3 regions of the Pradoshia sp. genome follow, and region 3 is predicted to be linked to each of the others. Evidence: riboswitches for the same ligand, from Rfam matches in the RefSeq annotation. Region 3 holds a riboswitch; each other region holds the start of a gene.
What was found. Region 3 has a riboswitch for S-adenosylmethionine ahead of ACI35L_RS11380 (methionine biosynthesis PLP-dependent protein). Riboswitches for the same ligand answer to the same signal wherever they lie in the genome.

Region 1 (6,067 bases), on a different contig from region 3:
AATATAGAAGCGAATTATACTGACTTAGGATTCTCGGATAAAATGGGTCTTAAATTAAGAATGTTAGTAGAAAACCAATTAAGTGAAGAATACTTCTCAGGAATTAATATATGTGATGAAAGAGATACACATTCCAGAGGGCTGGATGGAGTTTGTTTACGAACCAACTTACCCCATTTTTTTATTTATTATTGGAGATTCCATACACACTTTAAAAGTGTGAAAGGGGAATTCCCCTTCACATTTTTAATAAAATACCGGTAAATATTCGGTCTACGTATAAGACTGAGTTATTAACTGATTGATAAGAATCATATCCAATAGCTGATTAGTTCGTGATAATCGAACACCCCAAAAGGTAGATTTTGATTCTGACTTTTAGGGTGCCTCTTACAATCTTTATTAAAATAGCTTAGTCCCCTTTTATCCCGCTGACGGAAACAGCGGTACATGGTTTCAGCTCCATTTCATTTGTTCTGATGGAATGGAATCCAGTCCTTTTCATGAGTGACGAAATCTCGAGGGAGAGCTTGGCAGCGTGTTTGATGGTGGCATCCTTTTGCCGGGGCTGGACGGTGATGGTGAGGCTTCCTCCAGTTGTCAAAAGGGCATGCAAACGGCTAAGGGAGGTTTCTTTTTCCTCCCACATAGGGAAACTGTTAACGCTGTATATACGGTTATATTGATTCTCTAATGGTACATCTAAAGCTGTTCCAAGCGTGATGGTGAGACGCCCGCTTTTCAGGGAGTCTTCATTTCGCTCTTTGGCCAAGTCTATCATTGCCTGTGATGGATCAAAGCCATCAAGACGGCATTTCGGGAAGGAAGAGAGAAGCATATGCAGCCCCTCACCTGGGCCAAATCCAATCTCGAGTACTTTATCTCCATTTACCAATCCGAGCTCCTTGAAGGTCCAATCATATAATACGCCATTTTCAACTGCCATGACCTTGCCTGCTGCTTTTCCAATCAATCCCTTTGGTTCTTTAAATTGCTTTGAAACGAAATCCTTCATACATCATTCACCTCATTCCCTTATTACCCAAATATGGGTGAGGGGTAACTTTCTGAGAATAATTTTCTAAATAAATTGAAATTACTGAAAATTTGTAGTAAATTTAATAAACAATCCAATATTTTCTTATCTAGAGAGGCGGAGGGACTGGCCCTGCGAAACCTCAGCAACCTGGACAAACAGTGTCCAAGGTGCTAAATCCAGCAAGCTTAGCTTGAAAGATGAGTGCCGTACATAACTGGGGCCTTCATTTTTGAAAGGCTCTTTCTTTATAATCGGACATCCATCTGCATACTCAAGGGGAGGGGAAAAGATGCGTTTACTAGAGAGACTTAAGGGGGAAATCCTTGTTGGAGATGGAGCGAGCGGTACATTGCTCTATTCCTTTGGGATAGATACATGCTATGAGGAATTAAATCTCACCAATCCAGAACGGATTGCCGAATTACATAAGGAATATATAGGAGCAGGTGCCGATCTGATTCAGACAAATACATTTGGAGCTAACTTTCACAAGCTGAAGCGCTACGGACTTGAAGGTGAGGTTGAGCGGATAAACAGGGAGGGAGTCAGGCTTGCCAAGGAAGCGGCAGCAGGCCGGGTTTATGTCCTTGGTACGATAGGCGGGCTACGCAGCGTACGGAAATCCGAGCTAAGCTTGACGGAGATTGGGACCTATTTCAAGGAGCAGCTGGATGCGCTTCTTCTAGAAGAGCCGGACGGTCTAATCCTGGAAACCTATTATGACCTAGAGGAATTATTATATGTCCTTGAGATAGCAAGAAAGCAAACGAATTTACCGATTGTCGCCAATATTTCCTTGCATGAAGTCGGCCTGCTTCAAAATGGCATGCAGGTGAAGGATGCCTTTGACCTGATCAAAGGAAAAGGAGCCGATATCATTGGGTTAAATTGCCGCATGGGGCCCTACCATATGATTCGTTCATTCGAGGAGGTGCCATTAAGAGAAGATGCCTTCTACTCTGCCTATCCTAATGCGAGTCTGCCCGACTTTACGGATGGCCGTTATGTTTACTCGACTGATGCAGATTATTTTGTCAGCGCAGCGAAACAGCTCGTGGAACAGGGTGTGCGGTTAATTGGCGGCTGCTGCGGGACAACGCCCGCCCATGTACGGGCCATTAAAAAGGGGATTCTTGGTCTTGTGCCTTTGACAGAAAAGAAGGAGGTCATCAGCCGAAAATCCCATGTCTACACCTATGATTTTCGACAGCCGGATAAAGAGACGATTTTAGGGAAGGTGAAGAAAGGGCCTGCTATTCTCGTAGAATTGGATCCGCCGAAAACGCTTGGAGTGGAAGAGTTCATGAAGGGGAGTCGATATTTGCACGAGATGGGGGCTGATGCCATTACGCTAGCGGATAACTCTCTGGCCTCCCCTCGCATATCAAACGTCGCGATTGCTTCCTTGCTGAAGGCTGAGCTGAAGAAGAATCCACTTGTCCATTTGACGTGCCGCGACCACAACCTCATCGGCTTGCAATCTCATTTAATGGGGATGCACACAATAGGGCTTAATGAGGTCCTAATTGTAACGGGAGATCCCTCGAAAATCGGTGATTTTCCAGGTGCAACCTCTGTCTATGACTTGTCTTCCATTGACTTGATTTCATTAGTCAAACAGTTCAATGCGGGTATTTCCTATTCGGGGAAATCGCTGGGCGGACAGACGAATTTCGAGGTGGCTGCGGCTTTCAATCCAAATGTAAAATATGTGGATAAGGCTGTTGTGAGAATGGAGAAGAAAATCCAGGCGGGAGCGGATTATTTCCTCACGCAGCCGGTATTTTCCGTCGAGAAAATTCGGGAAGTTTATGAAGCGACCAGGCATATTAAAGCCCCGATCTTTATTGGGATCATGCCGCTGACGAGTTACCGGAATGCCTCGTTCCTGCATAATGAGGTGCCGGGAATTACCTTGCCGGAGCCTGTGCTGCGTGCAATGGAAAAGGCAGGAACAGATGCGGAGGCATCGATGAGGGAAAGTCTCGCCATTTCTAAGGAGCTTTTGGATGCGGCGGCAGAATATTTTAACGGACATTATATTATTACACCTTTTATGAGATATGAATTAAGCGGAGAACTTGTGGCATACGCCAGCACGAAGAAATCAGTCATAAGCGGGGATGTGTTTGAACAATGAATTCACATAAATTAAGAGATTTACTGAATGAGAGAATTGTCATCCTTGATGGGGCAATGGGAACGATGATCCAGGCACTTAATCTGACGGAAGCGGATTTTGGAGGGGAGGAATATGATGGGTGCAATGAATATTTGTCCATCACAAGACCGGATGCAATTCGAACCATCCATGAGCAGTATTTGCTTGCGGGAGCTGACATTATCGAGACGAATACATTCGGTGCGACACCGATTGTCCTAGATGAATATGGATTAAGCCATCTTGCCTATGAGTTGAATGTGAAATCAGCCCAGCTTGCGAGAGAGGCTGTCGATGGTCTCGGAACAGAAGACGGGACGCGCTTTGTGGCCGGCTCAATGGGACCGACAACCAAGACCTTATCCGTAACCGGAGGAACGACATTTGAGACGCTCGTCGAATCCTATGAAACCCAGGTGAGGGGCTTAATTGACGGCGGAGTTGATCTGCTCCTCCTTGAGACCAGCCAGGATATGCTGAATGTAAAGGCTGCGTATATCGGAATGCAGAATGCCTTCGTCTCAAAAGGGAGAGAGCTTCCGCTGATTCTATCAGGGACGATTGAGCCAATGGGAACAACACTTGCCGGACAAACGATCGATTCATTTTATATATCGTCCGCCCATATGAATCCATTGGCGATTGGGCTTAATTGTGCAACAGGTCCAGAATTCATGGCCGAGCATCTGCGCAGTTTATCCGAGCTGACGCCAAGTGCTGTCAGCTGTTATCCAAATGCAGGGCTGCCAGATGAGAACGGTCAGTACAATGAAACGCCGCAATCCTTATCTAAGAAAATCAAGCAATTCGCGGAAAAAGGATGGATCAATCTTGTCGGCGGATGCTGCGGAACGACCCCAGATCATATTCGGGCTATTGCCGAAGCAGTCAAAGGGATTGAGCCCCGCAGAGCACCGGAGCCTCAAATGAAGCATATGCTCTCAGGAATTGAAGCGCTGACCTATGACGATTCCATGCGCCCATTATTTGTTGGAGAACGGACCAATGTTATTGGATCACGTAAATTCAAGCGGCTTATTAAAGAAAGGGCCTTTGAAGAGGCTGCCGAAATTGCCCGCGCACAGGTGAAAAAGGGAGCGCATGTCATTGATGTCTGTCTGGCTGACCCTGACAGCGATGAGGTAGAGGATATGGAGCAATTCATGAAGGTTGTCGCCAATAAAGTGAAGGTTCCCTTTGTGATTGATTCAACAGATGAAGCCGTCATTGAACGAGCACTTCGCTATTCCCAAGGGAAGGCCATCATCAACTCCATCAATCTTGAGGACGGGGAAGAGCGATTTGAGAGTATCATTCCGCTGGCGAAACAATATGGCGCAGCCCTTGTCGTCGGAACGATTGATGAGAAGGGGATGGGGGTAAGTGCTGCACGAAAGCTTGAGGTTGCCCGTCGTTCCTATGAGTTATTGACGAAGAAATATGGAATTCATCCGGAGGATATTATCTTTGATCCACTCGTCTTCCCAGTTGGAACGGGAGATGAGCAATATCGAAATGGAGCTGCCGAAACAGTTGAAGGATTAGCTGCCATCAAGAAGGAGTTCCCAGGTACACTCACCATCCTCGGAATCAGCAACGTTTCTTTTGGGCTTCCTTCTGAAGGAAGGGAAGTGTTGAATGCCGTCTATTTGTATCACTGCACGAAGGCTGGGCTTGACTATGCCATCGTCAATACAGAGAATCTGCAAAGGTTTGCCCTCATACCTGAGGAGGAAATCAAGCTTTCAGAAGGCTTGCTATTTCATAATTCTGATGAAACGCTCTCGAAATTCGTGGAATTTTACCGTACGAAGAAACCGGTGGAAAAAGAGCAGAAGGAAAAGCTGCCGCTTCTTGAGCGCCTTCCTGAATATATCATTGAAGGAACGAAGGAGGGACTGAAGGAGGATATTGATGAAGCTCTCACAGAAGGAATGGCCCCTCTTGATATTATCAATGGGCCGCTAATGGCGGGGATGGCCAAGGTTGGCGAGTTGTTCAATGATAATCAGCTCATCGTTGCTGAGGTACTTCAAAGTGCAGAAGCAATGAAAGCAGCTGTCTCCCAGCTTGAACCGCTGATGACAACGTCCGGTGATAAGACTGTTAAGGGCAAAATGGTGCTCGCAACCGTGAAGGGGGATGTTCATGATATTGGGAAGAACCTCGTTGACATCATCTTAAGCAATAATGGATACGAAGTCGTGGACCTGGGCATCAAGGTTACCCCTCAAACCCTTATCGAGGCGGTACGAAAGGAACATCCAACCATCATCGGTTTATCCGGTCTGCTTGTGAAATCAGCCCAGCAAATGGTCATAACGGCACAAGACTTGAAGGAGGCTGGAATCAATACGCCAATCATTGTCGGCGGCGCAGCCTTAACGAGGAGATTTACCACAAATAAGATTGCTCCAGAATATACTGGACCCGTCGTATATGCGAAGGATGCCATGAAAGGCCTTGATCTTGTAAACCAGCTGCATGACCAAGAAACACAAGCAGATTTCCTCAAGGAAATACTAGGAGAGAAACGAAAAACGAAAGAACCTGAGGCGGTTAAGGTAGCAGCCATTGAGAGTGCTGAAACACCTCTTAAGACGGTGCAGGACCAGTTAAGTCCGCCAGTACCAGAGGACTTAGAACGCCATATCCTGCGAGACTATCCGCTGAAGCAAGTATATCCATATATCAATAAGCAAATGCTTTTTGGACACCATTTCGGCTTAAAAGGCAATATTGATAAGCTGATTGCTGAGGAAGACCCAAAAGTGATGAACCTGCTATCCATTGTCAATGAAATTGTTGAACAAGACTTGATTAAGCTGCATGCTGCCTATCGGTTCTACCCTGCGGCAAGTAAAGGC
Region 2 (7,689 bases), on a different contig from region 3:
GATGAAGTGGGGCTTCGGCTGGCAGCTTGGGCCGTTTGAAATCTGGGATGCCATTGGGGTTGAGAAATCTGTAGCTAAGATGGAAGAAGAGGGTATGACGGTTCCTGCGTGGGTGAAAGAAATGCTTGAAGCTGGCCACACCTCCTTCTATAAAGAAGGGGAGAATGGCACGCTCTTCTATATAAATGGAGACTACAAGGAAGTCGCTGTTAATGAGAAAGCGATTAACTTGAAGCAGCTCAAAAAGCAAAAAGGAGTTATTAAGAAAAACAGCGGCGCCAGCCTGATTGATCTCGGCGATGGTGTTGCCTTGCTTGAATTCCATTCACCAAATAACGCGATTGGTTTTGACATTATCCAAATGATTAATTATGCGATTGATGAAGTCGAGAAGAATTACAAAGGCTTGGTAATTGGCAACCAGGGCAAGAATTTCTGTGTCGGTGCCAACTTGGCCATGATTCTCATGGAAGTTCAGGATGACAATATATTTGATGTTGATATGATTATTCGTCAATTCCAGCAAGCGATGATGAAGATTAAATATAGCAAGAAACCAGTAGTAGCTGCACCGCACAATATGACACTGGGCGGAGGAGCAGAAATTTGCTTGCCGGCAGCCCGCATTCAGGCCTCATCTGAGACCTATATGGGTCTTGTTGAAACAGGAGTCGGCTTGCTTCCTGGGGGAGGCGGAAATAAGGAATTGTATATCAAACATTTGAGCAGCCTGCCAAATGGGGTAGACTTTGACCTTACCCAAATAGCCATCAAGGTATTTGAAACCATTGCCACAGCGAAGGTATCCACATCCGGTGAAGAAGCCCGTGATAATAACTTCTTGAATGCGGCAGACGGCGTAAGTGCCAATCCTGATCATCAATTATATGATGCGAAGCAGGTCGTTTTAGGATTAGCCAATACAGACTATAAGCCGCCGGTTCGCAAGAAAATACCTGTATCCGGTGAGCCTGGATATGCAGCCCTGCTGCTAGGGGCACAAACGATGCTTTATTCCGGCTATATATCTGAGCATGATTTGAAGATTGCGCAGAAGATTGCCTATGTACTTGCAGGAGGCAAGGTTCCATATGGCACTGAGGTCGATGAGCAGTATTTGCTTGACCTTGAGCGCGAGGCTTTCATCAGTCTTGTTCAAGAAGCTAAATCACAAGCTCGTATGCAGCACATGCTCGTTAAAGGCAAGCCATTACGTAACTAAGAATAAATCGATTTATGAGGGGGATTGGCATGAGAGAAGCAGTAATAGTAGCTGGAGCAAGAACGCCGGTCGGAAGAGCGAAAAAAGGAACTCTTGCAAGTGTAAGACCGGATGATTTAGGTGCTTTGGTTGTTAAAGAAACATTAAAACGTGCAAATAATTATGACGGTCCAATTGATGATATGGTGTTTGGCTGTGCGATGCCTGAAGCAGAACAAGGCTTGAATGTTGCAAGAAACATTGGAGCATTGGCTGGGCTTCCATACAATGTGCCAGCTATCACCATCAACCGCTATTGTTCCTCTGGCCTTCAATCGATTGCCTACGGAGCGGAGCGCATTATGCTCGGCCATTCTGATACGGTGCTGGCCGGCGGGGTGGAATCGATGAGCATGGTCCCGATGATGGGTCATGTCGTCCGCCCTAATGCCACATTGGCTGAAACGGCTCCTGAATATTATATGGGTATGGGCCACACAGCTGAGGAAGTAGCAAAGAAATTCAATATCTCCCGTGAGGATCAGGATGCGTTTGCTGTACGAAGCCATGAGAGAGCGGCTAAAGCAATCGCTGAAGGAAAATTCAAGGATGAAATCGTTCCGGTTGACGTAACCCTTCGTCAGGTTGGGGCAGATAATAAATTGATTGAAAAGCAAATCCAATTCGATACTGATGAAGGTGTTCGACCAGGAACAACGGCAGAAGTACTTGGCAAACTGCGCCCAGCTTTCTCCGTCACCGGTACGGTCACTGCAGGGAATGCTTCTCAAACGAGTGACGGTGCTGCTGCTGTTTTGTTAATGGATAAGGAAAAGGCTATTGCTGAAGGATTAAAACCGCTTTTGAAATTCCATTCCTTCGCGGTTGCAGGTGTACCGCCAGAGATTATGGGAATTGGTCCAGTTGAGGCTATTCCAAAGGCACTTAAACTCGCTGGATTAAGCCTGTCTGATATCGGTTTGTTTGAATTAAATGAGGCGTTTGCTTCTCAATCCATTCAGGTTATCCGTCATCTAGGCTTGGATGAAGAAAAGGTCAATGTTAACGGCGGAGCCATTGCGCTTGGGCATCCGTTGGGCTGCTCTGGAACGAAATTGACACTCAGCCTTCTGCATGAAATGAAGCGCCGCAATGAGCAATTCGGTGTCGTGACCATGTGTATCGGCGGCGGAATGGGTGCTGCAGGCGTATTCGAATTACTGGCTTAATAGATGAATAGAATTCACTCCGGCAGAAGAGGTCAGTACCTTTTTGCCGGAGCCAAACATTAAGGAGGAACGAAGAAAATGGCTAACCAAACAGAAGAAGTGTTAAAAGGCGGAGCATTCTTAATTGAAGATATCGATGCAGAGAAAATGTTCACACCGGAAGATTACTCAGATGAGCATAAAATGATTGCGAAAACAACTCAAGACTATTTGGTCAATGAAGTCATTCCACAAGTCGAATACTTGGAGGAGCATGAATTTGACCGTTCTGTCAAACTATTGAAGCAAGCTGGAGAGCTTGGATTACTAGGAGCTGACGTACCAGAAGAGTACGGCGGCCTTGGTCTAGATAAGATTAGTTCTGCGCTAATTACAGAGAAAATGGCTCCTGCAGGAGGGTTCTCCATTACTCATGGCGCTCACGTTGGAATTGGTTCCCTTCCAATTGTCTTGTTCGGTAATGAAGAACAAAAACAAAAATACTTGCCGCTTCTTGCGACAGGTGAAAAATTGGCTGCCTATGCACTAACTGAGCCGAGCTCAGGATCTGACGCACTTGGTGCGAAAACAACAGCTAAATTGAATGAAGCGGGTACTCATTACATCCTTAACGGAGAAAAACAGTGGATCACGAATGCTGGATTCGCAGATGTATTCGTTGTTTATGCGAAAATCGACGGCGACAAATTCTCTGCTTTCATCGTCGAAAGAGAATATCCAGGCGTTTCTACAGGAGCAGAAGAAAAGAAAATGGGAATCAAGAGCTCTTCAACACGTACATTGATTTTGGAAGATGCTGAGGTTCCAGTTGAAAATCTTCTAGGCGAAGTTGGACGAGGACATGTCATCGCCTTTAATATCTTAAATATCGGACGTTACAAGTTGGGTGTAGGTGCAGTAGGTGCCTCCAAACGCGCTCTTGAGCTTGCATCAAGCTATGCAAATCAGCGTCAGCAGTTCAAAACACCAATTTCCTCCTTCAATCTGACTAGAGAGAAGCTTGCGACAATGGCATCCAAAATCTATGCTTCTGAAAGCTCTGTTTATAGAACAGTTGGTTTATTTGAAGAAAGAATGAGCCGCTTGAGCGATGAAGAAGTAAAAGATGGCAAAGCAGTTGCACAATCCATTGCCGAGTATGCCATCGAGTGCTCTCTCAATAAATTCTTTGCCTCTGAAGTATTAGATTATGTTGTCGATGAAGGCGTACAAATTCACGGCGGATATGGCTTTATGGCTGAATATGAGATCGAAAGAATTTATCGTGACTCTCGTATTAACCGTATTTTCGAAGGAACAAACGAAATCAACCGTTTGCTTGTACCAGGTACCTTCTTGAAAAAAGCGCTTAAAGGCGAACTGCCATTGCTTCAAAAAGCCCAAGAGATTTCTGAAGGCCTTATGATGATGATGCCGGAAGAAGCAGGAGAAGAGCCGCTTGATCAAGAAAAGCTGCTAGTGAAAAACGCGAAGAAAATCGGGATCATGATTGCCGGCCTGGCTGCTCAAAAATTCGGTACAGAGCTTGAGAAGGAGCAAGAAATCCTTGTGAATATTGCAGATATTGCTTCTTACATCTATGCTATGGAATCTGTTGTCCTTCGTACCGAAAAGGCCATTCGTGCAACTGGTCTAGAGAAGAACAAACAGAAGCTTCTTTACACACAAATCTTCTGCCAGGAAGCATTTGGAGAAATTGAGAAGCATGCGAAGGAAACCCTTGTTGGCACAGAAACAGGTGATACTCTTCGCATGATGACATCTGCCCTTCGCAAATTCACTCGTTTTACTCCAGTAAACGTGATTGCGCTTAAACGCGAAGCAGCAGAAAAAATCGTTGAAGCAGAGCGCTTTGTTCTTTAATGAAAAGTAGATGTTATGAAGCCCGGCATGTGCTGGGCTTTTTTCGTGCGGATATGATATGCTTCAAATGAGGTGAAGATAAATATGATGACGTTTTATTGGTACCCAAAATGCGGGACATGCAGGAAAGCGAAAAAATGGCTGGATGATCATGGCGCAGCCTATGAAGCCATCCATATCGCTGAAACCCCGCCGACAAAAGAAGAGCTTAAAGCGATATATGAAAAAAGCGGTTTACCTTTGACGAAGCTCTTCAATACAAGTGGAATGAAATATCGTGAATTAGGGTTAAAGGACAAACTGAAGGGAATGTCTGAGGATGAGATGCTCTCCTTATTGGTCTCTGACGGAATGTTAATCAAGCGTCCGATTGCGTATGACGGGGAAAAGGCAACCATCGGCTTTAAGGAAGAAAATTTTGAGTCTGTATGGGCATGAATTAATTGTCAAAAAAATCGTTTGATGTCATGATAGAGATGATGAAAGACTACATAATATGGGGGTAGAGCAAAATGAGCATACTGAAGGATTTGAAATACACAAAAGAGCATGAGTGGGTTAAGCAGGAAGATGGAACAGTGCGTATTGGAATCACTGATTTCGCCCAAGCGGAGCTTGGTGACATCGTCTTTGTTGAACTTCCTGAAGTGGATGATGAAATCACAAAAGACGAACCATTCGGAAGCGTAGAATCTGTTAAAACGGTCTCTGAGCTCTATGCGCCAATCAGCGGAAAGGTTGTTGCCATTAATGAGGAGCTGAGTGACAGCCCTGAATATGTCAACGAATCTCCATATGAAAAAGCATGGATGATTATTGTTGAACCATCTAACAGCAGTGAATTAGAGGATTTACTCAGCGCTGAACAATATGAAGAAGCCATTAATGAAGACTAATTCTTAAAGGATATGAGAAAGGGAAGGAGATGTCCTTCCTTTTTTTAATGCCTATCTATTTGTCCTTTGAATGCGGCTTGCCTTCTTAGAACTACATAATCTGCATACTAATAACATGCTTTTGATTGTTAGAGAACCGAGAAAAGCTTTATGCAAAGAGTTGGTTTGTTACATTTACCTTGCATGGGGTATGATACGTATAATAGAAGGAAGGCTTATAATAGCTCGGAAAAGGTGATGAAATGACGGACAAGGTCATCATTGTAGAAGGCAATCGCGACCGAAAGAAGGTATTGGCCGTTTTGGCTGAGGATATAGAAATCATTTGCACGAATGGAACAATAGGGCTTGAGAAGCTGGATGAATTAGTGGAATCTCTTGAGGATAAGGATGTATATATACTGGTGGATGCCGATGAATCTGGAGAGAAATTAAGACGTCAATTAAGAAGAGAGCTCCCGAATGCGGAGCATTTATATATAGATCGAGTGTATCGAGAGGTCGAGGATGCCCCTGCCCGTCATATTGCAGAGGTTCTAACAGAAGCCGATATTCTTGTGAAATCGTTCAATCAATAAAAGATAGAGAGGATCGAAGAAGATTCATGAAGAAAGCTATCTATGCGTATACCCCCTTATGCGGTACATGCCAAGTCGCAGGAAAGATGCTTGATGTGGCTGAAGAGCTAGTGTGCAATGTCGAAATCGAAAGAGTGAACTTAAATTATGCTAAGGAGCTTGCGGAACAATATCAAATTGAGAGTGTGCCATGCTTAATTCTCCTGGAAGGAGAGCTGGTGGTTGATAAAATATATGCCTTCCAGTCGGTTCCGTATCTTATTGCACGATTGCGTGATTTATAGAGTGTAAGAAAACAGATCTGTTATTTCGAGTAAACAGTCTGTTTTTTTGTGGGTATTAATAATTAAAAATTCAGAATTATCAATTGACTCCTTTTTTTTCCTATGCTATAGTTTTAATCAACTAAACTGAATAACTTATCGAGAGTGGCGGAGGGACTGGCCCGTTGAAGCCCGGCAACCGGTATCACTAAATGTGATGCACGGTGCTAAATCCTGCGGAATCATATTCCGGGAGATAAGGCGAGATGAATCGAATCTACCCTCTTCTCCTAAGTGAAGAGGTTTTTTATTTTCCGGGAAATCACAAAAGATGAAAAGGAGTGTCGAAGGATGGGAGAAAAGAAGAAGTATCGCTTTGAAACAGTAGGAATTCATGGAGGGCTGCAGGAAGATGCATTATCTGGAGCAAGGGCCGTGCCTATCTATCAATCCAATGCTTATTTATTTAAGGATACAGACCATGCGGCCAATTTATTCGGGTTATCAGAGCCTGGCTATATTTATACCCGGATTCACAATCCGACATCGAGTGTCCTTGAGGAAAGGGTTGCAGAGCTTGAGGGTGGAATTGGTGCGCTTGCTGTTGCGAGCGGTCAAGCAGCCGTCACATTGTCCATTTTGAATATTGCGGGTGCAGGCGATGAAATTGTGGCAGCTTCTACACTCTACGGGGGTACATATAATTTATTTGCGACAACACTCCCTAAATATGGAATAGAGGTGAAGTTTGTCGACCCAAGTGATCCGGAGAATTTCAGACAGGCTATCACGCCGAAGACGAAGGCTGTCTTTGGAGAAACAATCGGTAATCCAAGCTTGAGTGTACTGGATATTGAAAAGGTGGCAGAGATTGCCCATGAGGCTGGTATTCCGCTTATTGTTGACAATACATTTGCGACCCCGTATTTATGCCGGCCAATTGAGCATGGAGCAGATATTGTTGTTCACTCTGCAACGAAATGGCTGCTTGGGAATGGAACAACCTTAGGGGGCATTATTGTGGATGCAGGAAAGTTTGACTGGAATTCTCCGAAATTCCCAGGGTTTACGGAGCCTGATTCAAGCTATCATGACATCATTTACAGCGAGGCCATTGGGGCAGCTGCCTATATTATTAAAGCGAGAGTCCAGCTATTAAGGGATTTGGGTCCAGCCTTAAGTCCATACAATGCATTTCAATTTATTCTTGGTCTTGAAACCCTGCATGTCAGGATGAAGGAGCATATTGCCAATACTGAGGAGATCATTGAATACTTAAAGCAGCATCCAGCTGTAAGCTGGGTTCTGTATCCAGGTGATCCAGACCATCCTGATTATGAGCTCGCCAATAAATATTTGCCAAAAGGAGCGGGTGCTGTAGCTGTTTTCGGCATCAAGGGCGGAAGGGCTGCCGGAAAGACATTGATTGATACAATCGGCCTGTGGTCACATGTCGCGAATGTCGGAGATGCGAAGAGCTTGATTATTCATCCCGCAAGCACGACTCACCAGCAATTAAGGGGAGAAGATTTGAAGGCATCCGGGGTGACTGATGATCTCGTTCGTCTTTCCATCGGGATTGAGAATGTGGAGGATTTAATCGAAGAGCTTGAGCTTGCTATCGAGAAGGCAACAGGCATCAGCTCCCAATCCGTTACA
Region 3 (7,689 bases):
AAACGTTTTTCATCCCTGGTGTTGTAACTTTTTCAGGGTTTCCGCTGATTTTGATGGTGTCAGCCATTCTTCCGTTATCATCTTCAATGCTGACCATTTTGTAAACAGCACCTAATGCCGGCTGGTCATAAGCAGTGATGAGCTTTGTACCGACTCCCCACATGTCAATTTTGGCACCTTGGGCTTTCAGGTTGAGAATAGTTACTTCATCCAGGTCATTAGAGGCGGTGATCATCGTGTCGGTATAGCCGGCTTCATCCAGCATGATTCTTGCTTTTTTAGATAGGTAAGCTAAGTCGCCGCTGTCTAGGCGGATGGCTTTGAATTTAATCTTGTCACCCATTTCCTTGGCAACCTTGATGGCTGTCGGTACACCTGAGCGTAATGTGTCATAGGTGTCGACGAGGAAGGTGCAGTCATAATGGGATTCCGCGTATTTCTTGAAGGCTGTGTATTCGTCACGATAGGTTTGGACAAGGGCATGGGCATGCGTTCCTACGACTGGTATGCCGAATAATTTACCTGCGCGGACATTGCTTGTCGCTTGGAATCCGCCGATAAAGGCCGCGCGTGTCCCCCAAATGGCCGCTTCGGTTTCCTGAGCTCTTCTTGTCCCAAACTCAAATAATGGATCGCCATCGGCTACCATGGTGAGCCTTGAGGCCTTTGTTGCAATCAATGTCTGGTAGTTGACGACATTGAGGATAGCCGTCTCAACAAGCTGTGCCTGAGCTAGCGGGGCTTCAATACGCATAAGAGGCTCATTCTCAAATACGAGCTCCCCTTCCTTCATGCTTCTAATTGTTCCTGTAAATTTTAGTTCCTTAAGGTAGGACAGGAAGTCATCAGCATAACCTACTTCATTACGTAAATATTCAATATCAGTGTCTGTAAAACGCAGCTCTTTAATATACGTAATGACACGCTCAAGTCCTGCAAAAACGGCATAGCCGTTCCCAAATGGGTTACGTCTAAAGTAAACGTCAAAGACGGCTTTTCTGTTATGGATGCCATCCCGGAAGTATGTTTCCATCATATTAATTTGGTATAGATCTGTATGTAACGCAAAGCTGTCATCTTGATAGTGTTTCATCAAGCTTCCTCCTTAATTTATAAAACATCTGCTCCAAGTGTTTGTTCAAAATGGCCAAGAGCCCATTGATGGCCGGCCTCATTGAAGCTTGCCACTCCATCTTTATGGACGATAATCTTGTAGCCTTTATTGTAAGCATCCACCGCTGTATGGAGGACACAAATATCTGTACAAACCCCGACTAAATGAAGCTCGGTGATTCCCCGCTCACGAAGCTTGATATCAAGGTCCGTGCCGGCGAAAGCAGAATAACGCGTCTTGTCAATCCAAAGGACATGGTCTTCGTCCTTGTTCCTATTATACACATTTTGCAGATTTCCAAATAAATCTCTGCCAGCAGTGAAACGGATATTATGGGGCGGGAACAATTTCGTTTCCGGGTGGTAAGGATCATTCTCTTCATGCACATCAATGGCAAATACGACATAATCCTTCCGTTTAATGAATTCTTCTGTCAATGAAACAATATAATCCTCAATTCGCTGCCCTGGCTCACCGCAGGTCAATCTTCCCTCATCTGCCACAAAGTCGTATGTATAATCGATATTAATCAGCGCCTTCAACCGAATCACTCCTCTGAATTTATGGTTGGACTGTCATCAGCATAACAAAAAATCATGCGAGATGTCTTTACAAATAATTTTACAGCTATTCTACCATTTAAGACAGAAGATTTCCGCTTCTTCACCCGTTTTTTCCTTCTTGCCAGCTTTAAGCTGCTTATCTCTTACATTTTCCTAAAATCACCATCATTACTCCATAAGAAAAGCCAGCCCTGCAAAATGGACTGGCTGAACGGATATTATGCTTGCACTTGTTTGCTGCTAACCGCTTCAAAGGCGTTCTTCAGGTCGGCAATTAAATCATCAGCATGTTCGATACCAACGGAGAAGCGGAGCAGCCGGTTACAAACACCACCTGCTATGCGGACCTCCTCCGGGATATCGGCATGCGTTTGTGTAGCCGGGTAGGTCATAAGGCTTTCAACCCCTCCAAGACTCTCAGCGAAGGTGATGACACCAAGGCTTTTCAGGAAGTGATTGACCCATTTCTCAGATTGAAGCCTAAACGAAATCATGCCGCCTTTTCCCGGATAGAGGACATCGATGACCTCCTCCCGCTCCTGTAAGAAAGCCGCGATTTTCCCAGCGTTCTCCTCATGCTGCTTCATGCGGAGGCTCAATGTCTTCATTCCTCTCATGACAAGCCAGGAATCAAATGGCGAAAGGATGGCCCCTGTTGCATTTTGATATTCATCAAGCTTTTGGCAGACATCCTCTCCCTTTGCGACAATGAGGCCAGCAAGAACATCATTATGACCGGCAATATATTTTGTCGCACTGTGAACAACAATATCAGCACCGAGTTCAAGCGGACGCTGCAAGATTGGTGTGTAAAAGGTATTATCAACAATCAAAAGGAGGTTATTCTCTTGACTTAAATCAGCAATTGCCCGGATATCGATTTCCTGCATTAAAGGGTTTGTCGGTGTTTCAATAAAAAAGGCTTTTGTCTGACTTGAAATGGATTCAGCAAAATCTCTATAGGACTGGCATTGAACAAAAGTGATGCCGTATTTCTTCCAGGTTTTTTCGAATAAACGATATGTACCACCATATAAATCAGCTGAAACAAGGATCTCATCACCCGGTTCGAATAATGTGAGCAAAGCATGGATGGCTGCCATGCCAGAACTATAGGCAAAGCCTTGCTCACCGCCTTCAAGGGCCGCGATGGCCTTTTCCAAAACCTCTCGGGTCGGATTTCCTGTCCTGGTATAGTCATAGCCTGTTGATTGTCCAATCCCCTCATGCCTGTATGCGGTCGAGAAATAAACGGGCGTGTTCACCGTACCTGTTTGTGTTTCACTTCGATTGCCGATTTGGGCTAATACTGTTTCAATCTTCCATGCGGTCATTGTTCTGCCCCTCCCAAATAAAAATAAAAAAGCCTTCCAAGAAGAAGACTTATCGAGCTTTACTCTCCTTCTTATCTCTCGAGGCACATAAATATGCATATGCCTTGCAGGATTTAGCACCTTTCCGAATGCATCGGCGGTTGCTGAGACATCATCGGGCCCGTCCCTCCGTCTCTCGCGATAAGATTTGTTCGAATATTCATTTAACTATAATTTACATGGATATCCTAAAAAAGGCAAGAAATTTCTCATCTATTGTACCCTTTTTCCACGGAGGTATATAATAGAGCTATTCACTAATAAGAGGAGTGTCTACAAATGAAAGCAGACGGTCAAGAGATATACGGCTACATAAAAGATTTGGTTTCCATTCCAAGCCCGACTGGCTATACGGAAGAGGCCATTCGTTATACAGAGAACTTTCTGAATACATGCGGAATTGGAAACAAACGGACGAATAAAGGGGCCTTGCTTGCGACAATTAAAGGCCAAGATGATTCTAAACACCGCTTCCTGACAGCCCATGTGGATACTTTGGGAGCAATGGTCAAGGAAATCAAACCAAGCGGGCGTTTAAAGCTGACGATGATCGGCGGCTTTCGCTGGAATGCCTGTGAGGGAGAATACTGCAAGATTCATACAGCAGACGGTAATGTGTACACAGGAACGATTTTACTAAACCAAACCTCTGTCCACGTTTATCAGAAAATGGGTGAAGTGAAACGCGACGATGACCATATGGAAGTTCGGATTGATGCGGTCACCAAATCAAAATCAGATACGCAAGCACTCGGTATTGAGGTCGGTGATTTTGTCTCATTTGAGCCTCGGGCAGAGCTTGCTGGGGACGGCTTCTTAAAGTCAAGGCATCTGGATGACAAAGCGAGTGTCGGCATCCTACTCTACTTGATAAAACAACTGAAGGAACAAAACATCGCCCTTCCATACACTACCCATTTCCTTATTTCCAATAATGAAGAAATCGGCTATGGCGGAAACTCTAATATTCCGGACGAAACTGTTGAGTATTTAGCTGTGGATATGGGCGCAATTGGAGACGGCCAAACAACGGACGAGTATAGTGTATCCATCTGCGCGAAGGATTCAAGCGGTCCTTATCATTATGGCCTGCGCCAGCATCTTGTCAAATTAGCCCAGGAGCATGATATTGATTACCGTGTTGATATATATCCTTTTTATGGATCTGATGCCTCCGCTGCCATCCGGGCCGGGTATGATATCGTTCATGGATTAATCGGACCGGGGATTGACGCCTCTCATGCGTTTGAGCGCACACATATCAGTTCCATTGAACATACGGCCAATTTGATTTGGCATTATTTGCAGTCAGAGCTAGTCGTCTGATTATTGCCTAAAAAAGGGGTGGGAATAGATGGGTCTATTCCTCCCCCTTTTTATCTCATAATAACTCCTTCAATTTTCCATATGCTTTCTTTGCTTCCCGGTAGCCTTCCTCATACAGATTCTCAAGCTTTTGCGGATTCCGTCCGATGGTGGAAACATCAAGCCTCCGTATTGGCTGGATAATAACAACGTTCCCCTTCTCCTCTTCCTCCTTAAGATACTTTATCGTGTCATTATAGACGATATGATGGTTTTTCATTGCTTTCAAAAGTCCCGCATATTTCCCATATTTCCTTGAGGCAAGCCAATTCCAATTTGATGGTGCCTCTCTATATCCTTTATTCTTCGTTAATACAACAATGTTTTTCGTGTTTCCGTCTTTCACCGATTTCTTAATGGGAATAGGATCGGTCACACCCCCATCAAGGAGATATCGTCCATTAAAGGATACCTCCGGTGCAAACAACGGCAAGGAGCTGGAAGCCCTTAGTATGGTAAGCATATCCTTACTATATGATTGTTTATCAAAATAAACAGCTTCGCCAGTCTCACAATCGGTCGTTCCAACGACAAAGCCTTCCTTTGAGCTGCAGAATGTTTCCATATCAAAAGGAATTAGCTCATTTGGCATTTTGTCAAAAATTAAATCCATTCCAAACAATTCCCTATTTCGCAAAAAGCGCTTAAAGGAGATGTATTCAGGATGTCGACTGTATTCAATGATCACCTGATGATTCCGATTCATTTGGCGGGCAATATAGGAGCTGCCATTACATGCCCCTGCTGAAACTCCAATGGTATACGGGATATAGATATCCTCCTCCATCAAATACCTCAGGACACCCGCAGTGAAAGCTCCTCGCATTCCGCCCCCCTCCAAAACAAGCCCTGTATTCTGCATATGCACCATCTCCTTGGCTTAGTGTCTATACCGGTGTCATCCTACTTTTTCCCTCTTTCAATTAAAAAATAAGCATTATTTTCATAGAAGTTATTGACATCTATGGTGTATTACCAGTATAGTACACCTTAAGGAGTGTATGAACCATATAGTACACACACCAAGAATTAGGAGGTGAATGGATGTCATTCCTCATTAATAACCGCGATCCCGTTTACTTACAGGTTGTCCGTTACTTCAAGGAACGAATTGCGACTGGAGAATTGGCAGGAGGACAGGAAATCCCATCTCGCCGTGAACTGGCCGGTTTATTGAAAATCAACCCGAATACCGCACAAAAAGCCTATAAGGAAATGGAGGAACAAGGATTGATTTATACAGAGCGCAATTTCCCAAGCCGTGTTACGACAGATGAAAAGATCTTAAACGGCGTCCGCGAGGAATTGATTCAAGAGGCAGTCGATGCCTTCATCCTAGCCGTCAAGCCCATTCAAGTACCAGTTGACGAATTGGTTGATATTGTGAAAAAGAATTATCTTACCGAAGAGAAATAAGGAGGAGAACTATGCTGCAGGTAAAGAACGTAACAAAAAAGTTCGGCAGGAAACGTGTATTGGACGATGTAAGCTTCACGGCGAATAAAGGTGAAATCACCTGCCTGATCGGTATTAACGGCGTCGGAAAGACGACCATCATGAAAGCCATCCTTGGACTTACACCCGTCAATGGCGGCGAAATCCTCATTGATGGAGAACACCGAAAGAAAAGCACCTATGAGAAATTAACTTTCATTCCGGATGCATTAACCATGCTTCCAGGCTTTACGATAAAACAGGCAATGGATTTCATGACTGATTTCTATGAAAGCTGGAACCAAGACCGTGCTGATGAATTGCTTCAATTCTTTAAGTTAAACGAGGAACACCGTATTTCCACCCTTTCAAAAGGAAATACAGCCAAGGTTAATCTCCTATTAGGTCTTGCTCAGGATACAGACTATGTCCTCATGGATGAACCGTTCTCCGGAATTGATATCTTCAGCCGAGAACAAATTGCCAATGTATTCACGAGTCATTTAATTGAAGACCGAGGCGTCATCATCACAACTCATGAAATCAATGATATAGAACACTTAATTGATAAAGTAGTCGTATTAAACCATGGCACCGTCTATAAGGAGTTTAACGCAGAGGACATGCGGATCAAGGAAGGGAAATCCGTCGTGGATGTACTGAGAGAGGTGTATATACAATGAATCGATATTTAAAGCTAGTGAACCTGGAAGTTTCACGGGTAGCGAAAGTATTATTTGGGGGCTTGGCTGCTCTATTCATCATTCAAATGATTGGAGTATGGATAACATCCAATCAATATATGAGCCGTGCGAACGAGGCCATTATGAACGGAGAGAGCGTTCAATCGATTGTAGACAATTATTCTTATATGAGCATGCTTAGCTTCAGTGATAAAATTTATTTTATCGGACCTATCGCTCTTTGTGTGGGTGCTGTCTTCTTTTATATCTTTTTGATTTGGTACCGGGACTGGAGCGGTAAGAATACGTTCATCTATCGCCTTCTTATGCTGCCGACCGCTCGACTTTCCGTTTATTTTGCCAAAGCAACCGCTATAATGATTATTATCTTCACAATGGTTGCCGCTCAAATGGTCTTCATCCTAATCGAAAGCAGCTTCATGGAATTGCTCACACCAGCTGAGTATTTAAAAGAAGCGACCATCAGCCAGATGGCCAGCTATAATATATATTTGTATTACATCATCCCAGGTACCTTCACAGAATTTATCCTCTACTATGGTGGCGGATTCATCGTCCTGACGGTATTATTTGCAGCTATCCTGATGGAACGTTCGTTCAGATGGAAGGGGCTATTCCTCGGTTTGATTTATATCGCCTTTGCGGTATTCCTGACTTTATCACCAATCGGAGTTTTAATTATGCTCGATAAAGCCGACTATTTCTATCCATCAGAAGTCGTCTACATGACGATTGCCTCAAGTATGGTTACCGGAGCCCTGTCTGTATGGATCAGCCATTATCTATTAAATAAGAAAGTTACCGTATAGGAGGAAGTAATAGATGAAAAAATATTTAACTTTAACGATTCTGACTGTCTTCCTGCTCGCAACCTTCTCCATCTACTATATTCAATCGGCCTTAGCAAAAGATGACAAGCTCCAATTCTATATTGAACAAACAGGCGGAGACAAGGAGATAATCAAGGATATAAGTGTCAGTGGTGCATATAATATTGGCGGCAGGTACAACAGCAGGTACCAAACCATGACCATCAAGGATGATGAAACATCCTATGTAACAGATCTTCCCTATTTCAAACAAATGGATTACGAAGATTTAAGCTTTAGAAGCAAGCAATTCCAGAAACTAAAAAA

Region 1: linked by a shared signal. The riboswitch ahead of ACI35L_RS14175 (bifunctional homocysteine S-methyltransferase/methylenetetrahydrofolate reductase) and the one ahead of ACI35L_RS11380 (methionine biosynthesis PLP-dependent protein) in region 3 are both predicted to bind S-adenosylmethionine.
Region 2: linked by a shared signal. The riboswitch ahead of ACI35L_RS08115 (O-acetylhomoserine aminocarboxypropyltransferase/cysteine synthase family protein) and the one ahead of ACI35L_RS11380 (methionine biosynthesis PLP-dependent protein) in region 3 are both predicted to bind S-adenosylmethionine.

What each region holds. Positions count from the first base shown of each region.
Region 1 is NZ_JBJEFJ010000159.1:68-6,134, forward strand. Features, by position in the region: gene ACI35L_RS14170 (class I SAM-dependent methyltransferase) at 413-1,015, opposite strand; SAM riboswitch class I at 1,139-1,243, shown strand; gene ACI35L_RS14175 (bifunctional homocysteine S-methyltransferase/methylenetetrahydrofolate reductase) at 1,329-3,179, shown strand; partial or broken gene metH (methionine synthase) at 3,176-6,067, shown strand, end outside.
Region 2 is NZ_JBJEFJ010000086.1:33,964-41,652, forward strand. Features, by position in the region: gene ACI35L_RS08080 (3-hydroxyacyl-CoA dehydrogenase NAD-binding domain-containing protein) at 1-1,222, shown strand, start outside; gene ACI35L_RS08085 (acetyl-CoA C-acetyltransferase) at 1,252-2,430, shown strand; gene ACI35L_RS08090 (acyl-CoA dehydrogenase family protein) at 2,509-4,293, shown strand; gene ACI35L_RS08095 (arsenate reductase family protein) at 4,378-4,731, shown strand; gene gcvH (glycine cleavage system protein GcvH) at 4,806-5,189, shown strand; gene ACI35L_RS08105 (toprim domain-containing protein) at 5,432-5,767, shown strand; gene ACI35L_RS08110 (thioredoxin family protein) at 5,794-6,051, shown strand; SAM riboswitch class I at 6,184-6,293, shown strand; gene ACI35L_RS08115 (O-acetylhomoserine aminocarboxypropyltransferase/cysteine synthase family protein) at 6,382-7,689, shown strand, end outside.
Region 3 is NZ_JBJEFJ010000126.1:384-8,072, forward strand. Features, by position in the region: partial or broken gene ACI35L_RS11370 (nicotinate phosphoribosyltransferase) at 1-1,093, opposite strand, end outside; gene ACI35L_RS11375 (cysteine hydrolase family protein) at 1,111-1,662, opposite strand; gene ACI35L_RS11380 (methionine biosynthesis PLP-dependent protein) at 1,896-3,011, opposite strand; SAM riboswitch class I at 3,080-3,198, opposite strand; gene ACI35L_RS11385 (M42 family metallopeptidase) at 3,330-4,376, shown strand; gene ACI35L_RS11390 (patatin-like phospholipase family protein) at 4,432-5,277, opposite strand; gene ACI35L_RS11395 (GntR family transcriptional regulator) at 5,460-5,831, shown strand; gene ACI35L_RS11400 (ABC transporter ATP-binding protein) at 5,843-6,532, shown strand; gene ACI35L_RS11405 (hypothetical protein) at 6,529-7,362, shown strand; gene ACI35L_RS11410 (hypothetical protein) at 7,376-7,689, shown strand, end outside.